DNA from 2 places in the Sphingomonas sp. PAMC 26617 genome. Region 1 is predicted to be linked to the other one. Evidence: riboswitches for the same ligand, from Rfam matches in the RefSeq annotation. Region 1 holds a riboswitch; the other holds the start of a gene.
What was found. Region 1 has a riboswitch for glycine ahead of gcvT (glycine cleavage system aminomethyltransferase GcvT). Riboswitches for the same ligand answer to the same signal wherever they lie in the genome.
Positions count from the first base shown of each region.

Region 2: linked by a shared signal. The riboswitch ahead of RH91_RS09140 (L-serine ammonia-lyase) and the one ahead of gcvT (glycine cleavage system aminomethyltransferase GcvT) in region 1 are both predicted to bind glycine.

Region 1 is NZ_JH594425.1:4,108,366-4,111,768, forward strand. Features, by position in the region: gene gcvH (glycine cleavage system protein GcvH) at 1-338, opposite strand, end outside; gene gcvT (glycine cleavage system aminomethyltransferase GcvT) at 338-1,510, opposite strand; glycine riboswitch at 1,567-1,672, opposite strand; glycine riboswitch at 1,673-1,764, opposite strand; gene RH91_RS18340 (hypothetical protein) at 1,830-2,486, opposite strand; gene ispH (4-hydroxy-3-methylbut-2-enyl diphosphate reductase) at 2,605-3,403, shown strand, end outside.
Region 2 is NZ_JH594425.1:2,071,505-2,074,907, reverse strand. Features, by position in the region: gene RH91_RS09150 (sensor histidine kinase) at 1-313, opposite strand, end outside; gene RH91_RS09145 (helix-turn-helix transcriptional regulator) at 591-1,367, shown strand; glycine riboswitch at 1,736-1,823, shown strand; gene RH91_RS09140 (L-serine ammonia-lyase) at 1,933-3,315, shown strand.

The DNA of each region.
Region 1 (3,403 bases):
TCGTCCATCAGCGCGTTGAGCTCGTCGGTGTCGCTCAGCGTCAGCTTGAAGAACCAGCCCTCTGCTTCGGGATCCTCGTTGACGAGCCCGGGCGTGTCGCCGAGCGCGGCGTTGCCCTCGATCACCGTGCCGGACACCGGCGAATAGACGTCGGACGCGGCCTTGACCGATTCGACCACCGCGGCTTCGTCGCCCTTGGCGAATTCCTTGCCCTCTTCGGGCACGTCGACGAATACGATGTCGCCAAGCTGGCTCTGCGCATATTCGGTAATGCCGACGACGCCGACGTCACCATCGACATCAACCCATTCATGATCTTCGGTAAAATAACGGCTCATCACTTGCCTCCTGCGCGGACATAGCGGTGGGGAATGAACGGCATTGCGGTGACGGTCGCCTGATGGACCTTGCCGCGCTGCGCGAGTTGAATCGTGGTGCCCGCAACCGCCAGCGCGGTCGGGACATAAGCCATGGCGATCGGCGCACCGACGCTCGGCGCGAACCCGCCCGAGGTGACGCGGCCGACTTCCGAGCCCTGATCGTCGAGCACTGCCGCGCCTTCGCGCACCGGCTGGCGCCCTTCGACCAGCAGGCCGACACGCTTGATGATCGCGCCCGACTCGCGCTCGGCGAGAATGCGCGGTGCGCCCATGAAGTCGCCCGCCTCGCGGCGGCGCTTCGACAAAGCGAAACCGAGGTCCGCCTGAACCGGGGTCGTCTCGGGGTCGAGATCATGACCGTACAGCGGCAAGCCCGCCTCGAGCCGCAGCGAATCACGCGCGCCAAGACCGATCGGCTTGACCTCGGGCTCCGCGGTCAGCGCATCGGCAAGCGCCTCGACGTTTTCGGCAGGGACCGAAATCTCGAACCCGTCCTCGCCGGTATAGCCCGAGCGGCTGATCCACAGCGGCACGCCGTTCCACTCGAACGCGCCTGCGGTCATGAACACCAGCGCTTCGACGCCCGGCACCAGCCGCGCGAGCGCATCGACCGCCTTGGGCCCCTGCAACGCGAGCAGCGCCTGGTCTTCCATATGGTTGAGCGCGATCCCGTCGGGAAGATATTCGAGCAGATGCGCGATATCGTCGATCTTGGTCGCACCGTTGACGACCATGTAATAGCCCTGGATGTCGAACGGGTTGGCATCCGGCAGATGCGTGAACATCAGGTCATCGAGGATGCCGCCATCCTCCGACAGCAGCAGCGAATAGCGCTGCTTGCCTTGCCCCAGCCCGGCGACATCAGCCGGCAGTACCGCTTCCAGCGCCGCGACAACGTCTGCGCCCTCTTCCGAGCGGAACAGCAGCTGGCCCATGTGGCTGACGTCGAACAGCCCGGCCGATTCGCGCACCCACAGATGCTCGGCCATGATGCCTTCATATTGGACGGGCATTTCGTAGCCCGCGAACGGCACCATCCGGCCACCCCGCGCGCGATGCCACGCATCGAGCGGCAATTGCTCGATGGCAATCTCGTCGGCTTCGGTCTCGTAAGGGTCGAGGTCGCTCATGTTGGTCTTCCGCAAGAGGTCAACGGCGCGCCATGGCGCCGGAACGCCGTGATGTGCCGCCCCCTCTGTCACGGAACCTGAGAGCTTTCACGGAACCACATGGTCCGCTTACCCCTTCGGTGGCGCTCGCCCACAGGGCAGCGCGCTTTCCAGAGTGTCGAGTCGATCCGCGCGGTCCGGTTGCCTGAGAGATTCCGGGGCGGTTGCTCCTTCGGCGGTCCGAGTTGCCCCGGACGCTCTCCCGCGCGTACCCTTGACGGTTGCCCGTCAACGACGCGGCCGGTTTGCCGCGCCGCAACAGGCAAGTCAACGAGAAGGCTCAGCGCGTCGCGTTATATTTGAGCTGTTCGTCGGTCAGCTGGAAGCCGACCAGCGCCTCGAAGCTCGCGCGGAGCACCGCCTGGCGGATTTCCGGACGGGTCAGCGGGTCAGTCGCGGCGTCTTCGTCGCCCGCCTTGCGCTTCTCGGTCAGCTTCTTGCGAACATCGTCGGGCAGAGTCGCGGCGGCGCGCGACACGGTCGCCTCGCCCATGCCCTGCACCGCCGCGCGCGCCTGCCCCGCATCGAAATGCAGCGTCACGCGCCCGACACGCTTCGCGACGACCGCGGTGCCGCCCTGCACCACCGTCACGAAATACGGCAGCGTCACGTCGCGTGGCCCATCGGTGCGCACGCGGCGCCCCTCGACCGAGAAGGTCAGCTTGGTCAGCACGTCGCTGCCCGAATCGTCGCAGGTCGAGCGGACGTTGGTCAGCACCGCGGTCATGTCGAGCGCGGTCGCATCGCGGCTCGCGGGCGGATCGAACAGCGTGACGTCGCCGGTCGCGGCGGGCACGCCGACGCTCGGGCAGGCGTTGCGCACCGCAGTGATGCCGCCGGACGCATCGAGTTCTCCGGTATGGGCGCACCCGCCGAGCAGAAGCGCACCGCACGCGCTGGTCGCGAGGGCGGCAATGGCTGATTTCCGGATGGTCACGGGGGCACGCACCTTATCATGCAAAAGGAATCCGCAACCGATAGGAGAGCGCGCGGACGTCCCGCTTCATAGGAAGCGGCTTTCGCGCACGCAAGCAATCGCGTAGGCTTGGGCCAGCATGAGTATCCCCGTCGAAAAGCCGCCACTCGAGCTGGTCATCGCCGCCCCCCGCGGATTTTGCGCAGGGGTCGATCGCGCGATCCAGATCGTCGAGCTGGCGCTGCAGAAGTTCGGCGCCCCGGTCTATGTCCGGCACGAGATCGTCCACAACCGCTTCGTGGTCGACATGCTGCGCGACAAGGGTGCGGTGTTCGTCGAGGAACTCGATCAGGTGCCCGATGGCGTGCCCGTCGTCTTCTCCGCGCATGGCGTCCCCAAGGCGGTGCCCGACAAGGCGACCGAGCGCGGGCTCGCCTTCCTCGACGCGACCTGCCCGCTCGTTTCCAAGGTTCACCGCCAGGCCGAGCGAATGGTCGCGCTCGGGCGGCATATCGTATTTATCGGCCATGCGGGCCACCCCGAGGTGATCGGCACCTTCGGGCAGGTGCCCGAGGGCGCGATGACGCTGGTCGAGACCGTCGCCGATGCGGAAGCCTACAGCCCCGCCGACCCCGCGACCCTTGCCTTCCTGACGCAGACCACGCTGTCGATGGACGATACCGCCGCGGTCGTCGCGGTGCTCAAGGCGCGCTTCCCGTCGATCCAGGGGCCGCCGGGCGAGGACATCTGCTACGCCACCTCCAATCGCCAGGCCGCGGTCAAGGCGATCGCGCAGACGTGCGACGCGATGCTGGTGATCGGCGCGCCCAATTCGTCCAATTCGGTCCGCCTCGTCGAAGTTGCCGAACGCGAAGGGACACGCGCGCACCTGATCCAGCGCGCGGCGGAACTCGACTGGGACTTCCTCAAGGACGTGC
Region 2 (3,403 bases), 2.0 Mb from region 1:
AGGCGGACAGGCATGCCACGACCGCAATATTGCGAACGGTCAGCAGCGTCATTGGAACCCGGTAGGCCATCCCGATCTGCAACAGCAGGTTCATCGCCGCGCAGTGCAACCCGCCGGTCATCCCCGTCCGGACGGTAACGACCAATATCGCGGCGATCGCCCACAGGAACGGAAGCTGGATGCCGAGCTTGAGATCGAAGACGAGGGTGACGATCACTGCGGCGAACGACGCGGCCGATGCCGTGAGCCAGACGAAGACGCCCTGCCGCGACGGCAAAGGGGCTTCATCGAGCATCAGCCAAAGCCGCCGCATCCCTGCCCTTTCCGGTTCCTGAAACGAACCGTCCGAACAATACCACGGGTTGCCGTAACGTCAAAGTGGGGATGAACGTGGGGTGAACGGCTTACGCCAATGTGATTATAACGCTTGCGTAGAGACCGCTGCCGACAGCCCCCGGGATGCGCGTTTCGTCCTCGATCAATGCCCCGCGCGCGCGGCTCTCGTGCGTCAAATCGATGACGTACCAAAGTCGGTCGCGCGCATCCTTAACGCCGTATTAGTACTGTATTGCTGGTAAACCCCGGATGCTATGTCATTCGATTGGGGTAACAGTGACCGTAATGGGGGTCGGCAGTCGTACCTGTCCGACAAGAAATCTTCCATCGCGACATATCCCCTAAAACACGGAATCGGCACGGTATGTTCGGTTTCGCGGTTGTGTAAAGGGCGTACCATGTCGATAGCTTTACTGGAATTTCGCCAAGAACATTCGAACATCATGTTCCTGCCTGATCCGGTAGAGCCATCGGCTACTCCCGATATTGGTAAATATTCGTTCGATCAGCAGATGCGCCTGCTGCGCAGGCCACCGGTGCAGGGGACGCTGGCAGAGACCGTCTTGTCGATCGAGAACGACACGTTGCGGTTCCGGAATCGTCAGGTCGGGCAGCGGGTCGACGAGGTTCTTTCTCTCGTCCAGTCCAGTCCGCTCGCGGGTGCGCATACGACACTGGTCTTCACACAGCCACGGCCGTTCAAGCTTCCGATACTCTTGCGCCTGCGCGCGGAACGGACCGAGCAACGCACCGTCGCCGCGACTCTCACGATCGTCGATCTGGAACGACGCCACCACCTTCCCGAAACGTTGCTGCAACTGACCTTCGGGCTGACCAGGGCCGAAGCGACGCTGGCATCCGCGCTGGCCGGGGGCGAGACGTTGCAGGAAATCGCCGAACGGACCAACGTCCGCATGCCGACGCTGCGGACCCAGCTTGCCAACGTGCTCGCCAAGACCGGCACCGCGCGGCAACCGCAGTTGATTTGTCTCCTCAGCAAGATCGCCATGCTGACGGGGGAAGATTGGTGAGGCCATGCGCCGGGCACGGCATGTGCCGCATCGCGCGACGTTCGCGGTACGTAGTAGTGCTGTATTGGCTTTGAAACGGCTCGAATTATTCAGCGGTGGTGAGCATTAATTGCCACGTTTGCGACCCAACTGTTCGCGCCGGTTGCCATCTGCCAATGGCAATCGGTGCGACCTTGCCGACAGACCCGCGCGTGGCGAAGCCAGCCAGGTCTGGTCGTTCACCGCCGTCTTGCGGGCCACGGCTCCGTCTGCGGCGTACCTCGGCGCTTCGGGTAGGTTGGCGTAGGGAACGGCAATCTTCGTACGATCAGAACGTCTTGAAGGCCAATCCGGCTTGACCGCGACCGCTCGGATGACCGATAGCCCGGCGCGTCGATGTGGGAGAGACCGGGGGCATCTCGGCGCCGAAGGAGCAACCGCCCCGGAAACTCTCAGGCAAAAGGACCCCTCGACGTACAACATCTGGAGAGTGACGCAGGTATCGCGTCCGCCGACGGGATAGCGATCTCAGGCACAAGGGACAGAAGGGGCATGCACGGCCGGGCAGGACCGGCGGAAGGACCGCATGCTGCCCGATCTGGCTCTCACTCCACTCGACCGCCCCATCAGTGTCGCTGAGCTCTTCACCATCGGGATCGGACCGTCGAGTTCCCATACGGTGGGACCGATGCGCGCGGCGTTCGATTTCGCGCAACGCGCCCTGGCGCTCAAGGCGGTGCCGACACGCGTCACGTGCGACCTGTACGGCTCGCTTGCGCTGACCGGGCGCGGCCATGCAACGGATACGGCCACGATCCTTGGTCTCGCCGGCTGGGAGCCCGAACGGCTCGATCCCGACGCCGCCCCCGCATTCCTCGCCGGGATACGCACGAGCGGCTATCTGATGCTCGGTGGGATTGCGGCAATCCCTTTCGCCGAAGACGACGTCATCTTCCATCCGCGCGAATTCCTGCCCGAGCATCCCAACGGCATGACGTTCACCACAACCGGTGCCGACGGCAGCGCGCATACCGAAACCTATTTCTCGATCGGCGGCGGTGCGATCCTGCGCAAGGGGGCACCCTGCGCAGCGACCAATCTCGCGGTCCGGCACCCCTTCTCGTCCGGCGCCGACCTGCTGACGATCGGCGATGCGACGAACCTCCATATCGCCGACATCGTCCGTACCAACGAGGAGTCCTGGCGCGCGCCAGCGGAAACCGACGCCTTCCTCGACGCTGTTCGCGCCGCGATGAGCGCCTGCATCGATCGCGGTATCGCGCAGGATGGCGTGCTGCCGGGGGGCCTCAAGGTGCGACGACGCGCCCGCGCGCTGGCGGCAGACCTTACGGGCGAGCGGCCCGGGAGCAATCCCGCCGAAGTGTTCGAATGGGTCAGCCTGTGGGCGCTCGCGGTAAACGAGGAAAATGCGGCAGGGGGTCGCGTGGTGACCGCGCCGACCAACGGCGCGGCGGGCGTGCTGCCCGCCGTGCTCCGCTTTTACGAGACGCTCGTGACGGGAGCGACCGCACACGGTGCGCGGACGTTTCTCCTCACCGCCGCCGCGATCGGCATGCTCTATAAGAAGCGCGCCTCGATCTCCGCGGCGGAGATGGGCTGCCAGGGCGAGGTCGGCGTGGCCTGTTCGATGGCTGCGGGCGCGCTTGCCGCGGTGCTGGGCGGCAGCAACCGCCAGATCGAGAACGCCGCCGAGATCGGGATGGAGCACAATCTCGGGCTGACCTGCGATCCGATCGGGGGACTGGTGCAAATCCCGTGCATCGAACGCAACACGATGGGCGCAGTCAAGGCGATCAATGCGGCGTATCTCGCGATGCGCGGCGACGGCAATCACGTCGTCAGTCTGGATGCGGTCATCGAAACGATGCGGCAGACCGGGGAAGACATGCGCTCGAAGTACAAGGAAACGAGCCTGGGCGGGCTGGCGGTCAACGTCGTCGAATGTTGATCAACGGATCACAGTGCAACGTTGCGGCGCGGAGGACCTGTTCGCGGGCTTGAACGCTTCAAAACCAGCGCCCTGCCATGACGAGAGG